DNA from 4 places in the Fusibacter sp. A1 genome. Region 2 is predicted to be linked to each of the others. Evidence: riboswitches for the same ligand, from Rfam matches in the RefSeq annotation. Region 2 holds a riboswitch; each other region holds the start of a gene.

Region 1 (7,716 bases), on a different contig from region 2:
TGACTTTTAATCAGGGTGTCCCGCGTTCGAGTCGCGGATGGATCACCAAGCAATAAAAAAGACAACTCATTGCGAGTTGTCTTTTTTTATTGCAATGATATTTGTTTGTGCAAACATCACGAATGTATTTTATTCGTGAATCCTGAAAGTGAACGTATTTTGTTCACGGAGGATAATATGTCCTTTATTCCCGAATCTGTAAGTAGATAGAATTCTTTTATTACTCATAAACCTCGTAATCCAATTGATATGTTAAAATAGTAATTACGTACACACCCAACCCCAAAGGAGCCCACCAAAAATGAAGATCCACTTCCGACCACTTGGAACATTCAAGACAAACGGATATCTATACGCTGTGACAGTGGCGTTTAAAGGCGATAAGCTAGTCCTGGTACATCATAAGGACAGAAACACCTACGAGCTGCCAGGCGGCACTAGAGAGCCAGGAGAAGACATCAACGATACAGGGTCTAGGGAACTGATAGAAGAATCGGGTGCGAAAGACTTTATCATAGAGCCTTTTTGCGATTACGGCGTCGAAAGAGACGGTGAAATCTCAACTGGAAGACTATTCAAAGCCCAAATCAGCACATTTGACGAGCAGCTCCAACACGAAATGGAACAAGTGAGCCTCTTCGACGAGCTCCCACCAAACCTAACCTACCCAGAAATCATCACAGCCCTGGTAAACACAGTGAAAACCATTCAAAATACAGAAAACATTCATATAACCACTTCACAAGAAGTGTAAATTGAGTTAGAATGGACTAGTACTATTCAGTAGTACAAAAAATTCAATACGCGGTATTAGCTCAGCTGGATAGAGTAGTAGGCTTCGTCTACGAATTCTTTCCATTCGTAGCGCCCCACCGGCAAGGATAACGTATTTTGTTATTCCGAAGAGGTGCCTAACCTCTTATGTGAGAAGCAAAATTAGAAAAAAGTAAATTTGAATCATACAATCATATATGCGGTATTAGCTCAGCTGGATAGAGTAGTAGGCTTCGAACCTATTGGTCGGGGGTTCGAATCCCTCATGCCGCACCACATTTAAGAGAGTCACGTCAACGTTTATAGCGTTTGAAGTGACTCTTTTCATTTTACAGGAAAAGGAGATCGCATGAGGTATAAAGTAAGTACTATGGTATTAATTGTTTCAACATTACTTGTTGGTTGCGCAAGTAATCTGCATAATCCCAATGAAACACTAACTACAGAATCTCAAAAAAATCAGACTACTCCGATTACTACTGTACTAGAAACAGAGGTTGAATCTGAAAATCCAGTAGAAACTTCATCTAACAAGAACGAAAACATCACCTCAAATCTGCTTGATTCAAATAAGATAAAAGTCGGAGAACAAGGTTTAAACTTTACAACGTCTAGAGAGGAAGTATTTAAACTATTAGGTGAGCCATTGAAGAGTGAAAAAGCAATGGGAGTTGTAGTATATGACTTTGATGGTTTACGACTTGCTTTTATTGAAGAAGAATTAGCCTTTATTAATATATATAAGTCTTTATATCAGGCTCCATATCAGATTGAAGTTGGGGAGAGTATAATTGATATAAGTAAAAAATATGGATTACCTCTGGAGCTAGTCACATTGGGAGCAACTGATTTGACAGCTGATGACGAATTGGCAACTATGATCCGCAATCATAACAGCTCGGTCTATGAGTTCATTATTGATGATACATATAGGTTTATTGCTCATATAGACGTGGATTCCTTAAAATCGGATTATTTCGAAATTGGACGTTTGGAAGCACGAAAGGAATTTAAAGTAGTTGAATTGGATGATTTTAGTAAGGACATCAAAGAAATCTCTGAAAAGTATGGCTATCCAGATGATGTGTATATTAGTGGAGATAGTGGTCTTATTTTAAGCTATACTAAGCCGTATGATAACATAACTATGCTAAATGATTATGTCTTAAAATCAAACGAATTGTACTTAATTGATGATTGGATATGCCCCAAAGGAATTAAAGCTGGTACTTCAGTAAAAGCAGTTTTGAATATTCTCTATGATCAGAATACGCTTTTAGACTATGGAATTACAAGTGAAATGAATAATAGTGAAATTATTACTTTAATTACTGAAAATAACGCCTATGGTATTCTTTCTTTTGATGAGGCTGAATATAGTGGAAGTTATCGATTTAATAATGACGGCGATGTTGACTCCCTAGTGATTTCGAGGAAATGGATAATTGACTATGAGGTACCTTTGACTGATGAGGAATTTGAGGTTCCTGAATATGATAAAGATAAGTTTATGGATTCGAGTGAGATGTATTTTTCAAATATTGGCATAGGTTCGACTAGAGAAGACGTTTTTCAGACTCTTGGAAATCCAATCTATAATCAAATTGGATTTGATGATTTTCTAGGAAAGTATCAGATATGTGGGTTTGAGAAAGGAGAAGCTTATTTTGATATATTATCAAATCTAAGTGATTTATCAGATGGCTGGGTGTATACACTTGTCGTCTGGGATCCTAGTTTAATTGGGCCAAGGGGATTGAAAATTGGTGAATCTATAAATAGAATACTTGAATTATTCCCAACCTTTGAAGTTGATGATATAACAAGCTTGAATGAAGAAGCAAAGATATATTCATTAGACGATTCAAATTCTTACGAGCTCGGAATCTGGGCTTCACCTGAAGAAGATGACTCCACCTCGGGAATTATTGTCGTTAGAATAAAGTGGATTGATACTTTTATCATTTTTTATGAAAAGGGAATTATAACAAAAATGGCATTAGATACAATGCTAAACTAATTAAGTCTAAACAACATCCTTCGATTAGGTTTTTACTTGAATACATAAATTGCGATAAAAAAATGAGGATTACACGCAAGTAGGACTGGTCATTAGACTGGTCCGTTTCTTTATGCCCATATGGATTCGAAGCATCGGTTGTAGGTAAATCAAATCCAAATGCCATATTATTTATGACAGGCGTTAGCTTGTTGGTGACGAACCATTAAATTCCGATTTGTCATGTCGAATTAATGTCTGTATAATTCTCGACATGGTATTTTATGGTATTATAGAAGTAGAGCAATGGAATGAACAACTCCCCCAAAAAGGATATATTATCACTAGCTAACTAACGTTCACATCTTGTCACCATTAAGCGTAAGCTGTGCTTATGGTTTTAAGAAAGGATACCCATGAGTAAAAAAACGTTACTTGCTATAGCATCAATTCTCTTATTTGCTACTATAGTCATTTACATCAACACTCCGAAAATGTATGTTAGGTCTTTTGAAACACTTGAAAGTCTAAATGCCGCAAACACGCCTTACCAATTTAGTACGTTTAATAGTCAAATTAAAATCAGCTCAATAGACTATTACGATGATTCGTTTACTTCGCCTTATGTAAAGTTCAAATGTACGATAGATGGGTCCTGTCTTCAGTACATTGTAGGCGGTAATTTTACTGTAGACTCAGAAGGTACAGAGGTGCGGTATAAGAATTCAACCTACGTACTATATGCCCATAATGATTACACTAACAGTTCTCTCTTCAATGGACAGTACATTGTAAAGTGGGTTAACAAACTGAATACAATAAATTCTCCGGTAGGTGGCATCGTTTATAGTTATTTGGTTTTCGATACTCCTTATGATACAAATGAAATCTTGAGTCTTACAGACTTGTTTGAATAACTTAAGCAAACTCAGCAAACTAAAATGAAGTAATGTATCCCAATCCAATAAAAATCAAATCTTTCCATACATTGAATCTGAATTCAAAATCGAGTGAGGGGTTAGTTGTGAACAAGAAAATATTGTTAGTAACGGTCAGTGTTTTTTTATTGCTTCTTTTATTTATTGGAAGTAAATTCCTATTAAGTACCGATGAGCATGATGTCGTCTTTCGAAGTGATTTAAAAGAAAACAAAAGTTTCTATGCTTCATACGATAAAATTGTACGTACTATTGAAGAGGCAGCTATTGAGTCATATGCTGTGGTAACAGCGACTTTGGATAAAGTTGAACCGTTTGATGCAGATACATATGAGTACTATTTTACACTTCATGATTATATTGCAGGGAATGAAATTGATCAGCAGTTTATGATATTTTCTTACGATTTGGAGTTGGTTCCTGGAACTCAATATTGCATGTTTCTTAATGAAGAATACACCGGAAATACTCCCGCTCCCAACTATTCCATTGCATATGATATTATTTACACCCTTGAGGACAAAAAAAATGTTGAAGCATATTCTGATATCCCGATAAATGACTTGTTGGACTATTACAATCTGTCAATGCTGTCCAAATTTGAGGATAAGGTAATTAGAAGAGACCATAAGTACAAAATTCAAAAGCATATAGACCTTGATGCGGCAATTGAAGCTGCATCATTCAAAATGAAAGTAAGCGTTGGTGAACTTGCTCGCAGTAATAAGTACAATTACTTTTATGAATATGAGATTATTGAAACTTATTCTGAAAAGAATTCAGTAGTGAAGTACTTGGTTTCCGGTAAAAAGCTAGAAAAAGGAATTGAATACTTTGTATTACTGGATAGCGGTTCCGTAGCTGTTGATAAGGAGTTTGGGATTCTAGAGACTGATGAATATGAAGAATATCAGATTGATAAAATCCGAAACTTCAAATAGTGCAGAAAAATAGTCAGGTGTTTCCTTAGATATAGATGTACCGAAAAGCTTTGGGTGTCAACCGATTCATAGTCTGATGCATTGACCCCATTCTATCGTCGTTTTAAACAAATCCCAGTTTTTAACATGCAGTTACCATACCGACAGTAGCCTGCAAATACTTTCCATAGATAATCTCCACCCGCCTATGTTATAATAAGATAATTATTTGAGAGGTGATGATGTGAAATTATATTTAGTGCGACACGGTGAAACCGATTGGAACAGAGAAGGCAGAATGCAGGGACGTAAAGAAGTGGACATTAACCTGTTTGGTCTGAGACAAGCCCATCTTTGTGCAAAGCGACTTAAGCATATCCCTTTTGACAGCGCCTATACAAGCCCGCAGAGCAGGGCGATTCAGACTGCCGAAATCATCACAAGAAACCACGACCTTACACTGAACAAACACCCCAACCTTCAAGAAATCCATCTAGGATCGTGGGAAGGGCTGACTTGGTCGGATGTCAAGAAGAAGCATCGTGGTCTGATGGATGATATGAACAGGGAAAAGAAAATGGCGAACATCCATGGAGGCGAAACCTATGAGGATGTGATCGACAGGGCGATGCGTTTCATTGATGATATCGAAGATACCGACTTGAAGAATGTGCTGGTGGTCACCCACGGCGGTGTGATCAAATCGATGGTGACGCATATTCTTGGGCTTTCGATCGAAAAGCGATCAAACTTTCATATCACCAACACAAGCGTCTCTGTCCTTGAACGTGACAAGGCCGGAAAATGGAAGGTGCTTACGATGAACGACCATAGTCATTTGGAAGAATTGATGTTTGATTAGTGTTAAAATTATTTTATAACGTTTACAAACCACTATATGTTGTGGTAGTATAAGTTAGAACTAAATCATAAGACAGTCTAGGTGCCCGAAAGGGATAATAGGGAATGAGGTTTAAATCCTCAGCAGCCCCCGCTACTGTAAGGTGTTACGAACCCCATTGCCACTGCTGACGCGGGAAGGTGGGTAGTAGGTTTGACCACCGAGCCAGGAAACCTGCCAGACATGTACTAATACACCTTCGGAGGGAAGGCAGTGGAGACTATTCAGTTAATTTCCCTGTTGCCTTTAGGTAACAGGGTTTTTATATTTAGTAATGCTTTAAATGCTTTGATTTAACCTTTATCGAATAACTTGAAGAATCTGCTTCGATCCTCGACATGACTGTCGGGGATTTTTTTTTGAGACCCTAACCTTTAGCGTACCTTTTCAGTTTTCTTTGCTATAATAAGGTGATAAAAAGTAATTACTTGGGGGACTTATGAGAACTGTATTTTATTTAGAAGACAAATTCAACGATGAGAACATCATGTTCACAAAAGCGTTTCAGCCACATTCCATCGTGTATCTTTCGACGATCAGAGGACTGCATGCTGGGTATTATGAAGATTTTGCGGATTATATCATCAACGACTTTCCGACGGTCAACATTGAGGTAAAGTATATCGAAGAGGTTACGATTCCTGTGATGACAGAAATATTCAAGTCATATCCCATGCTGGATGGTGTCCATCTTGCCAGTTCGAACAGCCTTTTATCCATTATCGCGACCAAAGCCTCTGAACTTGCCGGTGTAAGGTCTTTTTATACCGATCTTAGTAGAGACAGCATTCTGGAGTTTGACGGATCTAAATGCAATGTGGTTAAGTCTGACATCGAAGGAATCGAAGTATCCGACTATATCGATATCGCCGGTGGGGACATCTTACGAAAAACGACCATCTTCAATGAAGATCCGCTGATCAGGCTGCTGACAGACTTTATCGCCGAAAATCAGAGCAGATGGAAGAGGATCAAAAGGATCCTGGGTAGACCCGATGTGTTCAACCATCATGAGGAGAACAAGGGTGAGATCGAGGCGGTACTCAGTAATCTTGATAAGAGCGAGTATCTGCAGTTTAAATGGCTGAAAACCTTCATGAAAAGTATCGGCTATGTCAAAACGAAAAAATCCAAGGACGGAAATCTGATTTTAAAGTTCAAAAGTCCTGAGCATAAGCAGTTCCTCTTTATCACGGGGTCGTGGTTAGAAACCTTCACCTACAAGACGATACAGCTTGTGGACGATGTGACGGATATCGAAACGGGTGTTTCCTTCTCGTGGGATAGCGGCGGTGATGTCGTGAAAAACGAAGTGGACGTGTTGGTGTCTTATCACTCCAGACTGTTCTGCTTTTCTTGCAAGGATTCGTCCAACTACGATGTGAACACGCTCAATGAGCTAAGTGTATATGCGCAGCGTATCGGTGGAGCGAATGTTAAGAAAGTGTTGGTTGTCACCGACGCTCCAAGGAAAGATACTGTAATAGAAAGAGCAAGAGAGATGGGCGTATACGTCTTATTATATGAAGGAAATCCGATGGGATTCAGAAGACAGATCGAACGACTGTTTTTAGATATCGACATCATGATTTAAGGAGGCCTTATGCCAAAAAGTTTATTTGATATTATCGGTCCTATCATGGCGGGGCCTTCCAGTTCACACACCGCAGGCGCCGCAAAACTAGGTGGACTTGCGCGCAGGTTTGTAAAAGACGATATCGCAAGCGTCGTGTTCTATCTCCACGGATCGTTTGCGAAAACCTATAAGGGACATGGAACAGACAAGGCTCTATTAGGTGGAATCATGGGACTACCTGCTAGCAGCCCTGAGTTGAGGTTCGCCTTTGACCTGGCTAAACAAAGTAAGATCGACTATAAGTTTGTCGAAGCCGACCTTGGAGATGTCCACCCGAATTCGGTAAAGATCGAAGTGGTCGGCAGCGACGGGAAAACCACCGTCATCAGCGGCGCGTCCGTTGGTGGAGGTGCTGTTAAAATTACGGCTATCAACGGCATTAAGATGAGTTTGAGCGGGGATTACCCTGCGATTGTGACCCACCATGTGGATCGAAGGGGTATTCTGTCTGTCATCAGCAGATTCTTAGCAGAAAACGGACTCAATGTCGCCACAGTCAATCTGTTTAGAAGCGAAAAGGGTAAAGACGCCTTTATGATCATCGAATC
Region 2 (7,716 bases):
TATCGATCCTGTTCCGGCACCGATATCAAGCATCCTGTGGCCGTCTGCCAGGTCAAGCTTTGACAGTGCGACCGCCCGTACCTCTTCCTTTGTCATCGGCACTTTTCCTCTGATAAACCGGCTATCTCTCATAATGAATCACCACAACATGCATGCCTTCCTTTTTGAACTCACAAAATTCTTCCGGTTTCCCCATCACGACAGACTCGCTTTCATAGCCTAAGTCCGTGCCGATATACACCGTCACCGGTTCTCCTAAGAACGCTTTTGCGATGATGCCGGGGTGGTTTACCTTGTCTGTCACCATGGCAATTTTCTGATGGATTTTTAGCGACTCGAAATCCAATCTTCTTCCATGGGTGCTCGTAAAGAAGACCTCGTTCATGTCCACCGGTATTTTTGTAAAGATATACTGAAGCGAACTGATTCCGCTGATGATCTCCACCTTTTCATAGCGCTCTCTGATCCCTTTGCCTATTCCAAACAGCAAGGGGTCACCGCTTGCGAGGATGACGATTCTTTCATTTTTGTTGGCTTCGACGCATGCGATGATCTCACTGGTCCTGCCGTTTATCTCGACTGTTTTCGCAGTGTGCCCGCAAAACATTCTCAGCTGCCTCTTAGACCCTATCAGAAGGGTCGCGGATTCTACGGCTCTTTGTCCTGCAAGTGTGATCATCGAATCACCCGCAGGTCCTACTCCTACAACTGTCAACTTCATCGTAGTTCTCCTTCAAAGGTCTTAGCCAGAAAGGTCTTCTTGTCGCTGAACATGATCACTTCCACATCCATCTCGCCGTAGGTTCTTTCAAGCATTCTATCTTTCGCCCGGTCTGCAAGCCTTTTGAAAACCGCCTCATATCTATATTCCCTGATATGCGTCACCGCTTCTTCTGTCGTGTTTGACGCTTCCACCTTCAAAAGCAGCTCAAAGGGAGCCTTCATCATCGCAAGGTTCGCGGTGATTATCTCACGCTTTGCGTCACTCACCCTCGAATGGGTGTGGAAGATGCCTCCAGTCACTTTGACAAGCTTTCCTATATTTCCGATCAGCACCACTTTTCTTATCCCTAATAGCCTTGCCTCATCGAGCATATGACCGATAAAATTGCTGGTCCTTATGATCTCGTGTTCGCCGTAGCCGAGCGTCCTCGCATAGTCGAAGCCGTAGTTTCCGAATACGAATACAAGTTCCCTTTTTCCTAAGGCGACACACTGCCTCAGTTCCACAGCGAGCGCCGACTTGAAGGCCTCCTCGCTCATGGGAACGACGATGCCTGTTGTTCCTATAATAGAGATACCGCCTAGGATGCCCAGTTTTGGATTGAATGTCTTTTTAGATGCTTCCAGTCCGCCAGGCACAGACAGGCATACCTCAAGTCCACCGCAGTCGCCTAAGAACTCCAAAAGGTGCTCCATCAGCATCTTTCTTGGTGTAGGATTGATCGCCGGCATGCCTACCTCAACGCTAAGTCCAGGTTTTGTAACCACGCCCACACCTTCACCACAGAGTAGCTCTATCCTACCTGTAGAAGTCAATCTCACCGTGGCCTCTATCGCCAGTCCGTGGGTGACATCGATATCGTCTCCGCCATCTTTAATGGCGATTCCCTTGATGGTCTGCTGGTCCACAGCTACCGTTTGGACATCGATGCTTAACGTGCTGCCGGCAGGTAATCTCACCTCAACCGACGCTTCAACCACACCGTATACAAGCCTTCTTGCCGCCGCAACTGCGGCAGCTGTCGCTGTCGTGCCCGTCGTATAACCCATTCTCAACGCCTTTCCGTCCACATTTACCGTTCCAAGCATCTTAATCTCTTCTCAGGTGATAAAGCATCGCGTTGACAATCGCCGCTGCGACATTCGAACCACCTTTTCTTCCAAGTGCTGTGATATGGGGTAGATTTGACGCGTGCAGCTCATCCTTCGATTCCGCGGCACCTACAAAACCGACAGGAACTCCTACGACACCCACCAGTTCATCACTGCGCTCGTCATAGTGTTCCATGATTCTAAATAGTGCTGTAGGTGCGTTTCCGATGACAAAGAGTTTTTGACCAGGCAAGTCGAAAGCCAGATCTACTGCCGCCATGGATCTTGTCATATTGCCTTTCTCAGCAAGCTTGAAAGTCCTTTCATCGGCTATGAGACACTTGATGTCGCAGCCTAAGGCATGAAGCGTCCTCTTGTTGATACCGGATAGGACCATTGTCGTATCCGTATAGATGGTAAGACCGCCCTTAAGTCCTTCTAAGATCCTATCAATCACCCCGTCGCTGATTCTGATATTCTTGAAGTAGTCGAAATCCGCTGCGGTATGGATGGCACGCTTCACGATCTGTTCGTGGACCTCACTTTCAAAAGAAACTTTGCCGAACATGTCTGTGAGTTCCTGCGATATTATCTCAAAGCTTCCGTTTTCAATGCCCATGGGGCTCTTTATGTAAGTCATCTCCCTATCCTTTCAACGTGTTTTTGCGTTTTTTCCACTATAAAAACAACATAAAAAAACCAGTCCGAAGTGGACTGGTTGTAATCACAAAAATGTGCTTAAACAGCCAACCTCCCTCCGAAGTCGCATGAATCTTTACATTAGGCAGGTCTCCTGGCTCAGGTATCATTCTACTAGCCTGCCTTCCCGGTGTTAACCAGTGGCACGTTTCGGCGTTCGTCTTCCTTTACAGTAGCGGGGGCTGCTGAGGCTTTTACCTCATTCCCTTTTCACATCATCTCTGATGACCTAATGTTCGTATTTAATTTTCCTTTTAATCAATTCCAATGATAAGTGAGATGCTCCTTAAATGCAAGACCTATTCCATTTTTTGATAGGATTCCATGAAAATCCATCATGACCTTGTCATGCCTGTTCTCCATTCACCCTTTGACTTTGTCTTTTTTTTATTTTGGTAACCTGGGTTACGGATAACTTTAACCGTAAGGGGTACAATTGATACGATATTAACAAATCGTCGACCTTTCGACATGAGGAGGCTATCCATGGCATACCAGCTGTCACACGAAATGTTTGATCGCTATCTTGCTGCGCTGAGTGCGACACATCGCGTGTTCGCGCCTGTAGTGAAGGCGAACAAGAACAAACTGGCCGATCTTGACCTGATTACCTATGATGAGGTCAGCGGAGCTGATCAGATCATTTGGAGCGAGAAAAGCTATTTTTCACCAAAAGAGATTTTTTATCCTATTCGAGAGACACTATTCAGATTTGTAGGAAAAGAGGCATTCGTACCAGAAGTCGATCAAAAGCCCATGCTCATTCTTCTTAGGCCTTGCGACCTGAACGGAATAGACCGTTTGGACCAGATTTTCTTCAACAACGGAGTCAGCAAGGATTTTTACTATGAAAGAAGACGCAAACTGGTAAAATTCGCTGTGATCGAATGTACAGAAGGCTTTGATAGCTGTTTCTGCGTGAGTATGGGAACAAACAAGGTAGATTCCTATGACATGGCGCTTAAGTACAGCGGTGATTCCATCACCCTAGACATAAAAGATGAGACACTTGTTCCTGATGGATACTCCTTTGGAGCGAATGAGGATTTTGAACTCGATTTTGTCAAAAGCAATAAGACAAAAGTCGAACTACCCGATTTTGAAGGTGTCGATCTGAACCAAGTGTTCGGTCACGAGATGTGGAAGGAATATACCTCAAGATGCATCGCATGCGGCAGATGCAACACGTCGTGCATCACTTGTAGCTGCTTTACCATGCAGGATGTCTTTACCGATGACGAAAAGATGCTTTCAGAACGAAGAAGACGCTGGGCCGGTTGTCACATCAAAGGTTTCAGCGACATGGCGGGCGGTCATTCCTTCAGGGACAAAAACGGCGAACGCATGAGGTTCAAGCTGATGCACAAGGTCTACGATTTCAACAAGCGATTCGATAAGCATATGTGCGTCGGATGCGGCAGATGCGACGATGTCTGTCCCGAGTACATCTCGTTTTCAAAGTCGATCAACAAGGTCGCAAAAATCATCCAGGAGGTCAAGCATGAAAAATGAGTATCTGGCATTTCCATTTGAGATTCTTTCGATCGTCAAGGAAACCGAGATCGACTGGACCTATACCGTTAAATACGACGGTCCGCTTGTAGGCGGTCAGTTTATGCAGCTTTCGATCCCCGGTGTGGGTGAAGCTCCTATCTCGATCAGTGATTTCAGGGACGGAAGCCTTGATATGACCATCAGAAAGGTCGGCAGACTCACCGATGCCATCTTCAACCTTGAGGCAGGCGATTCGCTCTTTATGCGAGGCCCCTACGGCAACGGTTTCGAGTTGTCCAAGTACGTTGATAAACATGTGGTGATCATCGCTGGAGGAACCGGACTCGCACCTGTGAAGAACGTGATTGAAAAACTCACTAGCGGCGAGATAAAAACAAATTCCACACGGGCGCTTATAGGATTCAAATCACCTGATGATGTGCTGTTTGAAGACGCTTTGAAAAGATGGAGCCAAGACCATGAGGTAACTGTCACCGTCGACAAGCAGCCAGACAAGCCTTGGAACGGCAAGGTCGGACTTGTAACAGAGCATATCCCCACACTCGAGGGCTATGATATAGAAAAAACAGAAGCCATCGTCGTCGGACCGCCGATGATGATGAAATTCACAACACTCGCACTCCTTAAGGCGGGTTACCTGCCACAGAACATCACCGTCTCCTTTGAAAGGAACATGAGCTGCGGCATCGGTAAATGCGGCCACTGTAAGATTGATGAAACCTATGTTTGCCTTGAAGGTCCGGTCTTCAACTATACGACCGCCGTCAAGCTTTTGGATTAGGAGGCTCACATGAGTGTAGATAGAAAAAAAATAACCAAGAACGCCTACCGTATCACAAAAGTAAGGGGCAAGACCGCGCTTAGGATCAGGGTTCCTGGTGGACACCTAGATGCCAAGCATTTCACCCTGATACAGGAAATCGCACAAACCTACGGCAACGGAACCGTTCACCTGACAGCACGTCAAGGCTTCGAAGTTCCAGGTATCGACTTTGAACATATGGAAGCCATCAACAAAAAGATCCTGCCTCTACTTGAATCCTTAGATCTTGCGATCGAGGTCGATTCAGGCGGCTACCCAGCAGCTGGAACAAGAAACATCTCGGCGTGCGTAGGCGACAGGGTCTGCCCCTTTGCAAATGACGATACGACAGATATGGCAAAAGAAATCGAAAAAAGGATCTACCCCAACAACCTGCACTTCAAGGTGGCTGTCACGGGTTGCCCGAACGACTGCATCAAGGCCCATATGCAGGACTTCGGCATCATCTGCATCACAGAGCCCCAATACGACGTTTCAAGATGCGTAAGCTGTGAGGCGTGTGTGACAAACTGTAAAAAGAAAGTCACAGGCGCGCTTGTTATGAACGAGTTCAATGTGGAAAGGGATCACGAAAAATGCATCGGCTGCGGTGAATGCATTCTCAAATGCCCTACAGGAGCATGGACTAGAGGTGATCAGAAGCTATTTAGAATGGTGATCATGGGCCGCACCGGTAAACGAAATCCGCGTATCGCAATGCCCTTTATCAAATGGGGCGACCGCGAGACCATGATAAGAGTGATTGAGAACACCTATGCCTTTGTAGAGCGCTATATCGATAAAAGCCTTCCAAAAGAACATATCGGCTATATCGTCGATAGGGTCGGCTACCATACCTTTAAGCGCGAAGTCCTAGAAGGCATCGAAATCAACCCGGAGGCACAAGTCGCTGAGTCCATCCAGTGGAACGGATACTGGTATAAGGACGGATTGAACTTTTAAGGAGGAGCCCATGAAAGAAACATTCGTACTCGAAGATCTACTGAACATGATGATCGAACTGGAGACCTTTGGTAATGAAAATTATCAAAGACTTGCTCTGAACACAACTAACAGTTCCCTTAAGGAATATTTCACTACGCTTGCCGAAATGGAACTCAAACACAAACATATCTTTGAAGGATTTAAAGAAGAAGCGGTGACCTATCCCGGATCGGAACTCGATGAAGACTACACCGACTATCTGAAGAGCATCTTAAAAAATGCGGTCAGATTTATGAAAATCAACAGAAACAGCGAACATATGGATGACTTCGAGGCTGCTTTCGATTTGGCTGTGACCCTTGAAAAGGATGCGATTCTTTTCCTCATAGAAATCAGAACACTCATCCCCTCTGACCACCACCACATCATCGACAGGCTGATCGCTGAAGAGCGTTCGCATTTAAAATACCTTTACAACTATATTGAAGGAGCGTAAGCATGTACAAGGAAATGGTAGAAAAATTCTCACTTGCCGCTGAAGGAAAGATCGGCATTCTTAAAAAGAACCCGATGCGCTATCTTCTTTTATCTGCGATGGCCGGCATCTTTGTAGGGCTGGGGATCATCCTCATCTTTTCAATCGGCGGCACCATCGGAGACTCTCCCTTTAAGAAAACACTGATGGGCGCATCATTCGGTATCGCACTAAGCCTTGTGATCATGATCGGCAGCGAGCTGTTCACAGGAAACAATATGATCATGACGGTCGCTTCACTTAATAAACGTGTGACTTGGATCGACAGCCTTAAGGTATGGCTTGTATCCTATACTGGCAATCTGCTAGGCAGTATCGCAGTCGGACTGACTTTCGTACTTGCTGGCCTTGCAAGTGGCGGCGTGCTCGATTTTATCAACAAGGTATCCGCTGCCAAGATGGCAGGAAGCTTCTCGGAGCTCTTTTTCAAAGGAGTCCTATGTAACATGCTCGTCTGTCTGGCGGTCTTTGCAGCCATGAAGCTGAAAGAGGAAACCGCGAAGCTGATCATGATCTGGTGGTGCCTTTTCGCATTCATCACTTCTGGATTCGAGCACAGTATCGCAAATATGACACTCTTCTCGATCAGCCTCTTCGCACCTCATGCGGCGACTGTTTCCTTATCTGGAGCTGTCGCCAACCTGATTCCTGTCACACTCGGGAATTTCGTAGGCGGAGCGATCGTCATCGGAGCAAGCTATTACTTTATAGGAAAAGAATAGAAGTAGGCGATTACAGATCTCCTTTAGTTGCTAGAGAGCGTCAGCTCTTTACCTTCTAAAGGGGATCTTTTTGTTTTTGATCGCCATTGGACGCACATAAAAATAAGGAAACCTGTGTTATAATAAGTTAAATGATAATACATATCAATTGTTTTTATCATGCGTAACATCCGTTACCGATTTATTACTTGTTCTATCGTAAACTAAGACCATCAAAGAAAGAGCAACCGCTTCGAAAGGAGTTAAGATATGAGTCTACCGAAGTATGCTGTACTACAAAAACCAAGAGGTGATAAAAGAACTTATGCGATCACACCTCGCATCGCCGGTGGTTTTGCGACACCGGATGAACTGAGAAAAATCGCTGAAACCGCTGAAAAATATCATGGCACGCTTAAAATCACATCCGGTCAAAGGATAGCGATCTTAGGCATCTCTGCTGAAGATGTGGAAAAAGCCTGGGAGGACCTTGGCATGGACCCCGGAGTAGTATCGCCGTATTCTGTAAAGAACATCGAAATGTGCCCCGCTTCGTTTTGTAAACGGGCAAAACAAAACAGCATGAAGCTAGCCATGAAGCTAGAAAAGAGATTTTACGGCGCTGCGACACCCAACCGTATGAAAATTGGAGTGGTCGGTTGTATGAACTCCTGTACAAGCGCCAATTCAAAGGATATCGCCGT
Region 3 (7,716 bases), on a different contig from region 2:
TTATGATTGGATACATCTCGTGTTGATCGTTGATACGGTAATGCATGAAGTTTCCTACTTTAGTATGGGTAATGATTCCGGATGTCTTTAAGAGTCTCAGGTGTTGTGATATGTTTGATTGTTCAAGTTCCAAGTCTTTTTGGATCTCACAGACGCATTGTTGCGAGTTTATCCACAGAAACTTTAGGATATTCAATCTTGTCTCATGCCCGATCGCCTTATAGACTTGGATGATTGTTTCTTTTGTCATGTCGACCTCCATTTCTATATTAGAATATTATCATATACTTATGTTTCGCGCCACACTTTTTATGCATTTTCATTTTAGTTTTTTTTTCTAGAGTATTGACATCGGTATTTTGTTATGCGTGTATATTCTGAAAAATGAGAATTAACAGGCATGTGGATAAGCTGTGTATAAACGAAGTGAGGGTATTAGCGATGGAGCGATAGATTGATGTAATTGCAAGGGCGAAAATACGTTCTATTTACGAAAGTTTCTGTGAAATGTGTGTGGATAACATGTGGATACTAAGGATAACATTTAAGCGGCGGTCGATTACATCTTGTCGATCCCAAATGCGGGGTGAGTCAATTATGCAAACAGAATTTTATACACTCCTATGCATAAATATGTTTCATTATGAAGAAATGGACTTAGTTTATGAATTTTCGCACATGAAAAACGGGCAATTTACCCTATAAGTTACTCACAATTTCTGTGGGTAACTTGTGGACAATGTGTACAAAAATGAGTGCAATCGGCTTTATAGAGCCCTTTATTATGTGGATAGCTAATAAAATGTATAAAAACTAACCCTATGCACGGAGAACTCAAGTGAATCTGTGCTAAAAAACGTTTGCTTTATCTGTGCAGTCTCTATATACTGATAGTGAACTTAATAACATGAAATATTGGTGCATATGCTTAATAGGGAAGCTGGTTCAAGTCCAGCGCGGTCCCGCCACTGTAACACGGAGTCAACTACGACCACTGGGAAGCCGGGAAGGGTAGAAATGATGATGATGTGAAGTCAGGAGACCTGCCGATATTTGTTGATAATCACGAGGAATGATGAGTCACGATTGAAATTAATCGCGTCATTTTTTGTGCGGTTATTTTTTTATTTCCAGGAGGATAAGATGAAAAAGATAAGTATTTTAATGATGTGCGTGATGCTGATGGCAGCGTTGTTCACAGGGTGTACACAAGAAGTGGAAACTACGGAGACCGATATCGGTCAGCAGACAACTGAAAACGTGGCGGTCGAATCGGCAAATGAGGAAAAGACTGCTGAAGCTACTGTTTATCCACTGACAATAGTCGATGGGGAAGATAGGGAAGTAGTACTAGAGAAAGAACCGATGAGAATCGTCTCACTTGCTCCATCGGTGACTGAAACGCTGTATGCTGTCGGTGCTGGAGACAAACTCGTTGGAAGAACGGATTACTGTCTGTATCCTCAAGAAACGACAGAAGTGCCTTCTGTCGGCACGATCAGAGAACCTAATGTGGAATCAATCGTCGCTCTTGAACCGGATGTGGTTATCGTAGCGAGTCTGTTTAAAGAAGAAGTGCTGATTCAACTTGAGGCACTTGATATTAAAGTGTTCGTATTAAAAGCCCAAGAGAGTTTTGAAGGAGTATATGAAACTACCCTTAACGCAGGTCTGATCACAAACCACAAGGCGGATGCCGAGGCAGTGATCGATTCGATGCGTGCGGATGTAAAACTTGTAACGGATGTTCTGGACGGCGTGGAAGCCAAATCAGTCTACTATGTTGTCGGTTTCGGTGAAAGCGATTATACTGCGACAGGTGATACCTTCATCAACGACATGCTTACGATGGCTGGCGGCGATAATATCGCTAAAGACGGCGAGCACTGGGTATATAGTTTAGAGAAGCTCGTTGAACATAATCCAGAGGTGGTTCTGGTCTCTGACAAATATGACTCCTTGGCTGGTTTTTCAACTCATGAGAATTATCAGGTGTTGGATGCTGTAAAAGAAGGTAGAGTGCTTGAAATCGACAGCGACCTGCTTAGCATCCAGGGCCCAAGAATTGCGCAAGGACTAAAAGCGATTGCAGAATTGTTGCATCCGGAATTATTTTAGGTGACTAGGGGACAAATCTGTCCCTTTTTCCTGTTTATTGGATAGTATCAGACGTACTGCAAGTATAAGTTTATTGGATGTGGAGAGTGGCGGTTATGACTTTTTATGAAAAACGAAGAGGGATCTATTTGATCTGTGCTATCGGTATCCTTGCGATGGTGCTGTTAGCGGTATTCTCTGCAACGCTAGGCGCTGCGGACATATCTTTCAGCGGCGCGTGGAGAGTGATGGCCCATCGTATTCCGTTACTTGGGAATCTGATAGACATTGATGATATCAGCAAGATGCATCAGACCATCATCCTAAACCTAAGAATACCTCGGATTCTTCTTGCCATCATGGTGGGAGGTCTTCTTGCCGGATCGGGTACGGTGTATCAAAGTGTCTTCAGAAACCCAATGGCTGATCCGTTTGTATTGGGAGTATCTTCAGGAGCTGCTCTTGGAGCCGCCGCTACGATGATCTTCGGACTAGAGATGAGCCTGTTCGGAATCAGCAGTATCAGTGTCGCCGCATTTATAGGCGCTCTGGTGACCACGTTTATTGTATACCGCGTATCCTCATCCGGTGGAAAAACGCCCGTGATGACACTTATTCTTACCGGGATAGCGATGAGCTTTTTCCTTAGTTCGATCCTATCTCTTTTAATCACATTCAATAGGGACCAGCTCGAGCAGATCGTATTCTGGTCGTATGGATCACTGTCGACGACCGGTTGGCGTCATATCTATACCGTACTGCCCTTTTATGCGGTTTCGATGGGGTTCTTCCTCTTGAAGGGAAGGGTGCTCAATATCCTTACCCTAGGTGAAGAAAGCGCATCGTCCCTTGGAGTGGATGTTCAAAAGGAAAGAAAAATACTTTTAGCGGTTGCGTCACTTGCAACAGCTGCCGCAGTCGCTGTTACAGGAATCATCGGATTTGTCGGTCTTGTCGTGCCCCATATGCTGAGACTTATCACAGGACCTGACAATAGGTCATTGCTTCCCTATACCATTATCGCAGGCGGTATCTTCATGCTGGTCTGTGATGCGGTTGCAAGGACGGCGATCATACCGATGGAGATTCCGATTGGAATTATTACCTCGGCGATAGGTGCGCCTTATTTCATCTACCTTATCGTTCGTAATAAGAAAAGAGGGTTATCATGACAAATTACCCCATAAAGATCGATAAGCTGACCTTTGCCTATGACAAGGAAACGGTTTTAAACCAGATTGAATTGAAGATTGCAAAAGGTGACTTTGTAAGTATCATCGGCCCCAACGGTTCTGGCAAAACCACCTTACTCAAACATATTGCTAAGCTGATTCCTACCCGCAGAAATACGGTCTGGGTGAACGAGATGGACATTCATGATTACAAGGCGATGGAGCTTGCAAAGACCATGTCGCTAGTGCCCCAAGTCAATCATTTTGAATACGGATTTTCCGCATTCGATGTTGTCATGATGGGACGGCATCCGCACGTATCTGGAATCAAGGGTGAAACAAAAGCGGATATTGGTGTTGTGAAAAGAGCGATGGAGCAGACAGATACCTATCAGTTTAGGGACCGTGCGATCAATACCTTAAGCGGTGGCGAAAGGCAACGGGTTGTGCTTGCAAGGGCAATCGCTCAAGATGCTCAAATACTGCTTCTTGACGAACCGATCACCTACCTTGACATTCATCATCAGATAGATGTGGTATCACTGATTCACAGGCATGCAAGGGAAGCGAATAAGACGGTCATCGCTGTGATGCATGATCTTAACTTCGCACTTAGATTCAGCGATTTCATCGTGCTCTTGAAACAGGGAACTGTTTTGAGTACTGGCACCCCTGAAGAGGTGCTTACTCCAGAAAATCTTAAAGCCGCCTATGGAATAGAAGTCGAACTTATCAAAAAAGAAAACAAACTGGTGCACATTATGCCTATATTTTAGCTGCTTATGTAAAAACGATTAAAAAAAGTGTGAGCAAAAGCATTGCAGGGTATGTAATTAGCGTCTATAAAAAGGAGGCTAACAAATGGTGAATCCAGTTATTTATAAAAGCGGTATCGTGTATTTCAAAATCGATTCGGACAAGGTGACCTTGACAGATGCGATTGAACTCACAAGGGACATTAAAGAAATGGTTCAGATGCATCATGCGTCGATTGTAGTAGGAGACACAAGGAATATGTTGTCGGAATATCCTCCTGAAGTGGATCGTATCTTTATTGAACTTTTCAAATCGCTACCAAACCATGTTGATAAATATGTGGCCATTTGCCATAATGCGGTCACGAAACTTGAAACGAACTACATCTTTAAACAGGTCGGTGTGGAGGATCGTTTCAAGGCCTTTGTCATTGAAGACGAACAAGAGGCGAAAAATTTTTCTGGGTTAAAGACATTAGAATTTAAGTGACCAACGAGCGGACAATTTGTCCGCTTTGTCTTTTTTTGACCATTGTGTCTTGTTTTGTTTTGGGATAGGAATATACTAAAAGTAAGAGGAGGTATAAGAAATGAATAACGAATCTTTATATACAGTAGATGAAATTGCGAAAAAATTAGATGTCAGTCCAAGAACGGTCAGAAGATATATCAATGCGGATGCGATCAAAGCGGTTAGAATCGGAGGGCAGTGGAAGGTCAAGAAGGAAGACCTGACTGCTTATCTCAACGGTGATCGAGGTCCCTTTAAGGAGGTCTCACACGACCATATCAAGGAAGACGACCTATGTGTCTTTATGGACAGCGAATACTACCGTTCTGACAGCAGGATACAGATCTGTTCGATCATCGACATCAATTTGAAGGATAAACAAGAAGCCACACCCATAGCAAATGAGATTATGGAACTTTTGAATAGCGACGACGCATGTTGCGGCAACAACGCCAAGTTCCAGTATATCTATAAGGACAAAGAGCAGATCGCCCGGTTTGTAGTTTGGGGAACCCCATCCAGCATCGAGCAGATCATGCAGCTGGTGAAGCGACATGAATAGTGTATTGATCTTAATCTACTTAGCCCTAATCAATATCACAGGTCTGCTGGTGATGGCAGTGGACAAGAAAAAGGCCAAGCAGTCGAAGTGGAGAATTCCTGAAAAGGTGCTTTGGACAATCACCCTTCTAGGTGGTGGAATCGGAACCTTTTTCGGTATGACCTGGTTCAGACACAAAACAAAAAAATGGCAATTCATATGGGGAATACCCGCAGTGATTTTGCTTGAGCTAGCATTATTTATAAAGGTAGTTGTTTAGGAGGATATTATGAAGAAAAAATTTGATGTTGAAGGGATGACCTGTTCCGCTTGCTCTAGGGCGGTGGAACGTGCCGTGGGAAAGGTTCCCGGTATATCCGCAGCTGCTGTGAACCTTACGACGGATCAACTTGAAATAAGTTATGAAGATGAGCATGTGACAGAAGAGATGGTGATCGCCGCCATTGAAAAAGCCGGTTACGGTGCGAATGTACACCATAACAGCAAGGTAGTCAAGATTGCTGTGGATGGAATGACCTGCTCCGCATGTTCGAGCGCCATTGAGCGCGGTGTTGGAAGAATGGATGGTGTCAACAGTATCAGTGTGAACCTGACTACCAATATCGCTGTGATCGACTTTGATGTCGATATGCTCAGAGTCTCTGAGATCAAATCCAAAATACAAAAAATCGGCTATACGCCAAAAGAAGTGATCAAAGATGAGATCACGGATTACCATACGATCGAAAAGGAAAATGCGACAAAAATCATGTGGCTGAAGTTTAAAGTTGCGATGGGATTCACGATAGTGCTGTTGTACCTTGCAATGGGCCACATGGTAGGCTTGCCGATTCCCGCCTTCTTGCACTCGGGCATGTATCCTCTTAGATACGCCTTAGTGCAGCTGGCACTGACAATACCGGTTATTGTGGCAGGGTATAAGTTTTACACGGTCGGTTTCAAGACACTAATCAAGAGAAACCCGAATATGGACTCTCTCATTGCAGTAGGAACATCTGCTGCGATAATCTATAGCCTTTATGCGACATACATGATCAGCACCGGCGTCACCACTTATGTGGAAAGCCTATACTACGAAACAGCTGCTGTGATTATCGCACTCATCATGCTTGGTAAGTATCTGGAAACCAGAAGCAAGTCAAGAACCAGCGAAGCGATCAAGAAACTGATCAACCTTCAGCCGAAAGAAGCGTCTGTCATTGTTGGTAAAGAAGTTGTCGTGATGCGTATCGATGAAGTAGAGGTCTCGGATATCGTACTGGTCAGACCTGGTGAGGCGATTCCTGTTGACGGCAGAATCACAAAAGGCGGTTCCTCTATTGATGAATCGATGATCAGCGGTGAAAGCATACCGGTTGATAAGACGGTGGGTGACGATGTGGTTGGTGGCAGTATCAACACCAACGGACTACTTGAAGTCGAAACCCTGAAAATTGGAAGTGATTCACTGCTTGCATCCATCATAAAAATGGTGGAGGACGCCCAAGGGCAAAAAGCTCCGATCGCCAGGATAGCGGATATCATTTCAGGATACTTCGTACCCATTGTCATGGCGATAGCTTCGTTAAGCGGTATCGCATGGTTTATCGCGACCGGTGACATACGGTTCTCATTAAAGATATTCATTGCAGTACTTGTCATCGCATGTCCATGTGCTCTCGGACTTGCGACACCTACGGCTATCATGGTAGGAACAGGAAAAGGCGCTGAGCACGGAGTCTTTATAAAAAGTGGCGAAGCCCTTGAAAACACGCATAAGCTGAACGCAGTGGTGCTGGATAAAACAGGAACTATCACCTATGGACAACCTGAAGTGATTGATGTGGTACCTGCACGTTTAGGTGACGAAGTGCAACTTTTAAGATTGATTGGCTCTGCTGAGGCGGGATCAGAACATCCTCTGGCAAAAGCGATTGTTCGTAAAGCATTGACGGTGACAGAGGAGTTTGAAGAGATAAGTAAGTTCGAGAACATCACTGGAAAAGGAATTGTCGTCTCACTTGGACCACGTGAAGTCATGATCGGCAACGAAGCGCTGATGAAACACAAAAATATAGCACTGCCTAGCGAGGTATCGGTTTCTTATTACGCCAAGCAAGGAAAGACAACGATGCTGATTGCTGTTGACGGAAGTTATGGTGGACTTATCACCGTGCAGGATCCTATCAAAGAAAGCAGTATCATAGCAGTCAAAAGGTTTAGAAACCTGGGCATCAAAACGGTGATGCTCACGGGTGACCATACAGATACGGCGAATGCTATCGCAGCCCAGGCTGGCATAGATGAGGTAATCGCCGAAGTGATGCCCGATCAAAAGGCTGCAGTCATTGAAAAACTAATCGCCGAAGGCTACCATACGGCCATGGTGGGAGACGGGGTCAACGACGCTCCCGCACTGGCACGAGCGGATGTCGGTTTCGCTATCGGCTCTGGAACGGATATTGCTGCCGAAAGCGCGGATGTCGTACTCATGAAGAACGACCTTAACGATGTAGTCACTACCATAGAACTGAGTAGGGCGACCATAAAGAACATCAAGCAAAATCTGTTTTGGGCGTTCTTTTACAACACATTAGGCATACCGCTTGCTGCGGGTGTATTTCATATATTCGGCGGACC
Region 4 (7,716 bases), on a different contig from region 2:
ACACTCATCAATCTGTACCATCTCACATAATCCATTCAAATGAACCACAAGAAACCTATTTTCTGCAAGCTCTTTCCACCGAAAGGATTGGCCGCTTTCATGAATTTTTTTTAAGTCGATTATGTCGCCAGTAAATCTAATCATCATGTCACCTCATAGATAAAAGTATACCTCAAGTACCTAAGGGTGTGAAGTAATTTAGAGATACGAAAGTCATCGTTCTTATCTTTTATAAGTAAAAACCGCCCTGGAGCGATTCATCACTCCAGAGCGGTCGATTTTAGGGTTATAGGAATTTCTCGATAATGAACTTGGCGATAAAGATTGCCGCTAGAACATAGGTTAATGTTGGAATATCTTTAGATTTTCCAGTAAATACTTTAACCACTACATACGACACGATACCAAAGATGATACCGTCTGCGATGGAGTAAGTGAAAGGCATCATGACAAATGTCAAGAAAGCTGGTAGGGCGTCTGAGAAATCATCCCATTTGATTTTAGCAACAGGAGCCATCATGAACATACCGACGATGATCAGCGCTGGAGCCGTAGCTGCCGCAGGAACAATTAAGAACAGCGGTGCAAAGAATAAAGCGACTGCAAAGAAGAACGCGGTAGACATCGCTGTAAGACCTGTTCTACCACCGTCTGCAACACCTGCTGCCGATTCAACATATGTCGTTACAGTAGATGTACCTAAAACGGCGCCGACAGTAGTTCCAATCGCATCAGCCATAAGCGCTTGCTTAGCGTTAGGCACCTTACCGTCCTTATCGAGCATACCCGCTCTATCGGATACACCAATCAGCGTTCCGACCGTATCGAACATATCTACAAATAGTAAGGTAAACAGAATGACCAGCATATCGCCGTTGAAGATGCTCGAAAACTCAAACTTAAAGAGAATCGGCGACAAAGAAGGTGGCATTTGAACCAGTGTGAAATTATCAAAATTGATTAGACCGAACGGTACGGCAATGGCAGTAGAAATCGCAATACCTATGAGTATCGCTCCACGTACGTTTCTAGCCAGCAGCACACCAGTGATTAAAAGTCCGATGATTGCGACAAGCGCACCAGGTGATGTCAAATCACCAAGCGAAACGATAAGTCCATCAAGCGACCCGTCAGGCAATGCGAATTTTCCGGATTGTACGATTCCCGCATTGACAAAACCGATCAAGGCGATAAATAGACCGATACCGACTGAAATAGCGTGTTTGATTCCCAAAGGAATGGCATTGATGATCGCTTCACGCACGTTGAAGAATGTAAGAAGAATAAATATGATACCTTCAATTAAAACGGCTGTTAAAGCGGTTTGCCAGCTATACCCCATCGCACCGACAATAGTGAATGCGAAAATGGCATTAAGTCCCATACCAGGCGCAAGTGCGAATGGTAGGTTCGCCATCATACCCATTGCGACCGTCCCCACGATTGCAGCGAGCGCTGTAGCAGTGAATAATGCACCCTTATCCATGCCTGTAGTACCAAGGATGAATGGGTTGACTGCCAATATGTAAGCCATAGTCATAAAGGTTGTTAAACCGGCTATCAACTCTCTACTTACAGTTGTTTTGTGTTCTGAAAGCTTGAAAAACTGCTCCAGAAAACCCTTGTTTTTATTCATGTAATACCTCCTGTCTTATATGTCAGATGACATAACCCCAAAACATTATATCAGATGATTCATGCATTAAAAGTGTTTTTAGTGTTTTTATCTATATATTTTTGTTAATATTACATAAAAAAAACGACTGCTCTTAGTCGTTTTCTTACAATTCATTCATCCCTATTGTCATGCTTTGATGGAACCACAATCAGTCCGCCATTGTTGATCATCCGGTCGATGACTTTTAAACTGACCCCTGTAGCCCTGTGGACCTCTATCATCTGGGCGTTGGGATGTGCGCTCACATAGTTCTTGACCACCTCATAATCCTGTCGTTCAAGCGGTTGGCAAGCGCTGCAATAGCCAGTATTGGCAGCTGTTTTATTGATTTTTCCACATCGTTTGCAGACAGTTTGCATAAGCTTACCTCTTGAGTTCTAAAATATGCTTGATTTTTAGTGCAGTCTGGAGGCCATAACGATCCTGTTCATCATCCAAATCCTTATTCGTAATTTCTTTAATACGGGTGATGCGATAGAGAATGGTGTTGTAGTGGGTAAACAGCGATTCAGACATCTTTTTTAAGTTGCCGTTCATCTCAAAATAAATCTCAAGTGTCTTTACAAGATCGGTATCCCTCTTTTTATCGTACGCGACTAGGGGTTCGATCGACGCCTGATAAAACTCAGTCAGTTCATCCCTAAGCACATCATGACTTAACAACTTATATATACCCAATTCGTCAAATATAATCGTTTTAGTTTGATTAATTCCAGAAAGTTCAATCGCTTTTAAGGCGTCTGTCAGACTCTGATGTGTATTGATGATGTCCTCATAGATTCTACCGACACCCACAATGAAATCAGGTACAAGCGATTTATCGCTCAAGGTCTCTTCGACATGGTTAAGAATTGTTCCGATGTTCTTTTTATAACTTACTTTGTCTTTCCACATGAACAGCAAGTTGATTGTCTGCTCTTTTGTAGAGACCAAATAGGTTTGAGAGACTTTCATCAGCATGAGTTCAAGTAGGTAGATCACCTTGGTCATCCGCTGCGACTTGATCAGACCTCCCTGATCTTCATCTCCGATCAGCTTGATGCTGACTATGCTATAGTGGCTTTCCGGTCTGAATCCATAGTTGCCAGCCCGTTCAATGGCCTTTTCCCGTCTGATCGAATCGTTTGCTATCAGGTCATCGAAAAATTCTGCCTTATACTTGTTTTCGACTTCCTTGATCGAAAGTTTCTTTAAGGATTCAATCGCCAAAAGTGAGGCAGCCGACTCAAGGCTTAATATATCGACATTTCCAATCGGTCTCTTATGCCCGTAGACGACTAAATGTCCATGCACCTCATCTTTTACAAGCACCGGGATGAATGTTCGCTCAACTGACTGTTCATCCACCGTTATCGTGTCTGTACGCTTTCTACCGATCACCATTTGCCTGGTTCTGGCATAGGTGTTGGTAATCTTTAAAAATCGTTCGTCCACTTTATATGGAGAGATCACCTCATCAAACTGATAATCGACATAAAAAGTAGGATGTTCGAGATTGCCTGTCAACATGTCTACGATATCCACAGCTGTACCGCCCTTAAGAAGGATAGCCATCGTCTCATTGTGGACAGCTTCCACCTTATCAAGAATTAGAGCTTGTCTATTGAGAAGTAATTTATAGATAGGGGTCATGATATCGTTGAAGGGCACTTCATAATCCAAATCGATTACGGGAAAACCAAGTTCATCAGCAAGTGCTACTAGCGATGGATCAAGTTCTTGGATATAAGGATAGATCTTCACACACAGACCGGCCAGACCTTTTTCCTTAAATTCAATAATCATTTGCTTCACTCTATTTAGCGGTTCATTTTTAAATACATATGCGGTAGTAAGCAAAAGCTCGCCTGGTTTCACCCAGTTCATGATGTCAAGATCGACCATGATGTTTACATTTACTACAAGCTCGTTGATGCCTTTTTTTCCGGCAATCAACTTTCCGCCTTTAAAAAAGTCCATCTCCATCAAGTCATTCAGTCCAATACCCTTTTCATTTATCATAACTGCCCCCCTGTTGTAACTTTTATACAGTTAACATACCCAAACTTTAAGCAATTATACCTAAAGAAGTAATATCCTTTTATATATTATCACCAATATCATACTTACTTAAGAGATACATTGCAAGAGAAAAATGAAGATTCTGAGAATTGACTTACTTACACAAATGAATAAAGCTGTGCACCAGCACAGCTTCAGTCTTATAACCATATGTTTTGAAAAACGCAACTCTCTTCTTAAACAACTCCGATTCCAGCTTCATCAAAAGTGATCATCTCTATCCCCATAAAGCAGGCGGCTTCTAGAATGTTGAACATCAATGCTCCACCTGTACCTTCACCAAGTCTCATATCCAAATCCAGCGGAGGGTCGACACCTAAGAGTTCAGAAGCGAATTTCGCCCCTTTTTCCTTGCTTTTATGCGAAGGAATCAAATACTCCTTGACCTTCGGGTTCAAACGAACAGCGACCAGTGCTGATACCGTCGCGATGAATCCGTCGACCACAATCGGTACCCCTTTAGAGGCCGCACCGATAAAGGCTCCACACATCGCACCAAGTTCAAATCCACCCACCTTGGCAAGCACATCGATCGGATCGTTTACATCCGGATTGTTGTTCCTTATCGCATCTCTGACTACATTGATCTTGTGCTTCACCCGTTCGTCGTCAAGGTTGGCTCCCATGCCTGTCACCTGTTCAGGATCTACATTTCCAAAGACAGACAGAATCGCAGCGCTAGGTGTTGTGTTGCATATTCCCATTTCACCGGTCGCCAATATATTATACCCTTCGTCAATCGCATCGACGGCAGTTTCAATACCTACCTCTATCGCACGAATCGCTTGCTCGCGCGTCATCGCAGGTTCTATTCTTAGATTTTTCGTTCCAAATGCAATTTTCTTATTGATGATTCCTGGCATTTCAATAGTCGCATTGACACCTACATCAACAGGTATAAGTTTAGCTTTAGCCTGTTTCGCAAGCGCACAGACCCCGGTATATCCTCTGACGAAATTCAGCGTCTGCTTCAGCGTCACATCTTGAGGGCACACCGCTACATTTTCATCGATCACACCATGGTCACCGCTAAATACAAGAATCGCCCTTTTATCGACAAGTGGTGAAAGCGTCTGATTGATGGCACTGAGTTGCACATAGTACGACTCAAGTTTTCCCATGCTTCCAACAGGTTTTATCAGATTATCGACCCTTGTCTGTGCTGTGTCCGACCATTTCGAGTCCACTTCCTTGATTGCATTTAACGCGTCATTCAATTTACTCATCGTAATCCCCTTTCGTACCTTCACTAGGCTTTTCGACATAAAAAAAGCCCAGATTCTTCTTTGACAAAAAGAACCTGGACTTTACCGTCATCCAAATTAAGCATGTATGGCAGGTCTCCTGGCTTAGCTTCAACACGACTTATGCCTTCCCGCTTACGCAGTGGCTGTGATAAGTCGTTCCACATTACAGTGATGGGTTCGCTGAGGATTTAAACCTCATTCCCTATTCTCCCTTACGGGCACCGATACCCCTATATTATAATCTGTTTTTACTTAAGTGGCAAGTCATCTTCTGGATCCACCACATGATGGAAGGGTCCCCTATAGGCATAGACATTCAAATTGACGCGGTCCTTATCGCTCATCACCACACCCTCCATCAGAAGCAGCGATTTCTGAAGCTCATAACCCTCATAGGTAGGCAGGGAAATATGCCCCGAGCTGTTGAGGACCCTATGCCAAGGCAGATCCGAATCTTGATAGCGCCTCATAGCCCCACTTACAAACCTAGCAGCCTTCGGGTTTCCTGCCGCCGCAGCCACTTGCCCGTAAGTCATGACATTCCCCTTAGGAATAGACATAATAACCGCAATCACCTTATCATAAAAACTCATCTGAGCCATAGTATACCTCTCTTTACCAAGAACGTAGTGTGTTCTTGGCGATGTAAGTCAACGTCTTTTGTTGACGGATCGGACAGTCTGTTCTTGGCGATGTAAGTCAACGCATTTTGTTGACGGATCGGACAGTCTGTGAACAACACTTTCCATCTTTATTCTACACGCTATCACAATCAATTGCAAATGGTTATCACTGAGAAGGAAGTTGATGGATAAGGACTATTATAATAGGAAGAAATAAAATAAAAGAAATAATAGAAGAAAAAATAAAAGAAATAATAAAAAGCGAATGATATGCCCTTCGGGCGTGAAATATCTTCGATATGATATAATCGCTTCGCGATTGTGATATGAAATCCTTTTATGGGCCGAAGGCGTATATCACATCCGCAGGATATTTCATGCACGCAGGGCATATCACCCGGCCGAAGGACGGATTTCATTGGTAACTATTAATCAATAAAAAAAAAGCTAGACCGAAGTCTAGCTTTTATTTATTGATTAATAGTTACCTTGTTGGTGCATAGCGTCAGCAACTTTTACGAAGCCAGCGATGTTAGCACCAGCAACTAGGTTGTATCCTAAGCCGTAAGCTTCAGATGCAGTAGCTGCGTTGTTGTGGATGTCGATCATGATTTGGTGAAGTTTTTCGTCAACTTCTTCAGCAGTCCAAGAAAGTCTCATTGAGTTTTGTGACATTTCAAGTGCAGAAGTAGCAACACCACCAGCGTTAGCTGCTTTAGCTGGACCAACAAGAACACCTTTTTCCATAAGGAACTTAAGTGCTTCGTTTGTAGTTGGCATGTTAGCGCCTTCTACTACGAATTTGATACCGTTAGCTACGATTGCTTCAGCATGCTCAAGGTGGATATCATTTTGAGTTGCACATGGCATGATGATATCAACTTTTCTGCCCCATGGTTTTTCACCAGCAAAGAACTCACAACCGAATTTATCAGCGTAGTCTTTTACTTTATCTCTACCAGATGCTCTCATTTCAAGAAGGTAGTTGATTTTCTCGTCTGTTACGATACCGTCTGCATCGTAGATGTATCCATCTGGACCAGAAAGAGTAACAACTTTACCACCAAGGTCTCTAACTTTGATGCAAGCGCCCCATGATACGTTACCGAAACCTGAAACAGCAACAGTTTTACCTTCGAAAGATAAACCTTCGTGCTTAAGCATTTCGTTAGCGAAGTATGTTACACCAAAACCAGTAGCTTCTGGTCTGATTAGTGAACCACCGTAAGGGCGGCCTTTACCAGTTAACACGCCGTTTTCAAACGCGCCTCTGATTCTTCTGTATTGACCGTACATGTAGCCGATTTCACGACCACCAACACCGATATCGCCAGCTGGAACGTCAACGTCTGGTCCGATGTGTCTGTAAAGCTCAGTCATAAAGCTTTGGCAGAATCTCATTACTTCAGCGTCTGATTTGCCGTTAGGATCAAAGTCAGAACCACCTTTACCGCCACCGATTGGTAAGCCAGTTAAAGAGTTTTTAAAGATTTGCTCAAAACCTAGGAATTTAACGATTGAAATATAAACAGTTCTGTGGAAACGAAGACCACCTTTGTAAGGTCCGATAGCTCCGTTAAATTGTACACGGAAACCTCTGTTTACTTGAAGGTTACCTGCATCATCAACCCAAGGAACTCTAAAGATGATTTGTCTTTCAGGCTCAGTGATTCTTTCAAGAATGTTTGCCTGTACCCACTCAGGGTGTTTGTCCATTACTGGCTCCAACGACTCGAATACTTCTTCTACTGCTTGTAGAAATTCTGGCTCATTAGCGTTTCTTGCCTGTACGCGCTCAAATACTTCCGAAATGTACTTGTTCATCATACCTCTCCCTTTTCGTGTTGCCGCATTATTTACGGCAAAGATTGTTAAGTTCTTAACCATTTCTATGGCTGCAAACCTTTTCCTAATCAATTTTCGCCTTTATCATAACGAATATTATCAAGTAAAACAATGTTTTTTTGTAAAAACATTTTTTGATTATGAAATTAAACTTGCAGTCTATTTACATAAAATAGCCATTACCAATACTTGCACAAACCAGACTGATAGTGGTTTTCACTTAACCGTGAAATATTTATCGATTTTTTAACATTTTCATTGC

The links. A riboswitch is a leader RNA that binds a small molecule or an ion and turns the genes downstream of it on or off. The one in region 2 is predicted to bind cobalamin.
Region 1: linked by a shared signal. The riboswitch ahead of DWB64_RS14685 (Card1-like endonuclease domain-containing protein) and the one ahead of DWB64_RS00140 (cobalt-precorrin-8 methylmutase) in region 2 are both predicted to bind cobalamin.
Region 3: linked by a shared signal. The riboswitch ahead of DWB64_RS05410 (ABC transporter substrate-binding protein) and the one ahead of DWB64_RS00140 (cobalt-precorrin-8 methylmutase) in region 2 are both predicted to bind cobalamin.
Region 4: linked by a shared signal. The riboswitch ahead of cobT (nicotinate-nucleotide--dimethylbenzimidazole phosphoribosyltransferase) and the one ahead of DWB64_RS00140 (cobalt-precorrin-8 methylmutase) in region 2 are both predicted to bind cobalamin.

Annotation. Positions count from the first base shown of each region.
Region 1 is NZ_QQWI01000010.1:90,688-98,403, forward strand. Features, by position in the region: tRNA gene DWB64_RS14655 (tRNA-Lys) at 1-48, shown strand, start outside; gene DWB64_RS14660 (NUDIX domain-containing protein) at 302-754, shown strand; tRNA gene DWB64_RS14665 (tRNA-Arg) at 974-1,050, shown strand; gene DWB64_RS14670 (hypothetical protein) at 1,124-2,794, shown strand; gene DWB64_RS14675 (hypothetical protein) at 3,798-4,652, shown strand; gene DWB64_RS14680 (histidine phosphatase family protein) at 4,876-5,493, shown strand; cobalamin riboswitch at 5,556-5,729, shown strand; gene DWB64_RS14685 (Card1-like endonuclease domain-containing protein) at 5,972-7,126, shown strand; gene sdaAB (L-serine ammonia-lyase, iron-sulfur-dependent subunit beta) at 7,136-7,716, shown strand, end outside.
Region 2 is NZ_QQWI01000001.1:21,707-29,422, forward strand. Features, by position in the region: gene cbiT (precorrin-6Y C5,15-methyltransferase (decarboxylating) subunit CbiT) at 1-132, opposite strand, end outside; gene cbiE (precorrin-6y C5,15-methyltransferase (decarboxylating) subunit CbiE) at 122-721, opposite strand; gene cbiD (cobalt-precorrin-5B (C(1))-methyltransferase CbiD) at 718-1,812, opposite strand; gene DWB64_RS00140 (cobalt-precorrin-8 methylmutase) at 1,814-2,455, opposite strand; cobalamin riboswitch at 2,581-2,762, opposite strand; gene asrA (anaerobic sulfite reductase subunit AsrA) at 3,001-4,026, shown strand; gene asrB (anaerobic sulfite reductase subunit AsrB) at 4,016-4,810, shown strand; gene asrC (sulfite reductase subunit C) at 4,820-5,794, shown strand; gene DWB64_RS00160 (ferritin family protein) at 5,805-6,272, shown strand; gene DWB64_RS00165 (formate/nitrite transporter family protein) at 6,275-7,033, shown strand; gene DWB64_RS00170 (NAD(P)/FAD-dependent oxidoreductase) at 7,283-7,716, shown strand, end outside.
Region 3 is NZ_QQWI01000003.1:302,314-310,029, reverse strand. Features, by position in the region: gene DWB64_RS05415 (helix-turn-helix transcriptional regulator) at 1-250, opposite strand, end outside; cobalamin riboswitch at 900-1,066, shown strand; gene DWB64_RS05410 (ABC transporter substrate-binding protein) at 1,144-2,118, shown strand; gene DWB64_RS05405 (iron ABC transporter permease) at 2,214-3,269, shown strand; gene DWB64_RS05400 (ABC transporter ATP-binding protein) at 3,266-4,045, shown strand; gene DWB64_RS05395 (hypothetical protein) at 4,131-4,514, shown strand; gene DWB64_RS05390 (helix-turn-helix domain-containing protein) at 4,615-5,097, shown strand; gene DWB64_RS05385 (DUF1294 domain-containing protein) at 5,090-5,356, shown strand; gene DWB64_RS05380 (heavy metal translocating P-type ATPase) at 5,366-7,716, shown strand, end outside.
Region 4 is NZ_QQWI01000003.1:105,381-113,096, forward strand. Features, by position in the region: gene DWB64_RS04510 (DNA glycosylase) at 1-147, opposite strand, end outside; gene DWB64_RS04515 (NCS2 family permease) at 287-1,615, opposite strand; gene DWB64_RS04520 (hypothetical protein) at 1,789-2,037, opposite strand; gene DWB64_RS04525 (PucR family transcriptional regulator) at 2,042-3,679, opposite strand; gene cobT (nicotinate-nucleotide--dimethylbenzimidazole phosphoribosyltransferase) at 3,916-4,965, opposite strand; cobalamin riboswitch at 5,056-5,227, opposite strand; gene DWB64_RS04535 (MGMT family protein) at 5,235-5,588, opposite strand; gene gdhA (NADP-specific glutamate dehydrogenase) at 6,087-7,433, opposite strand.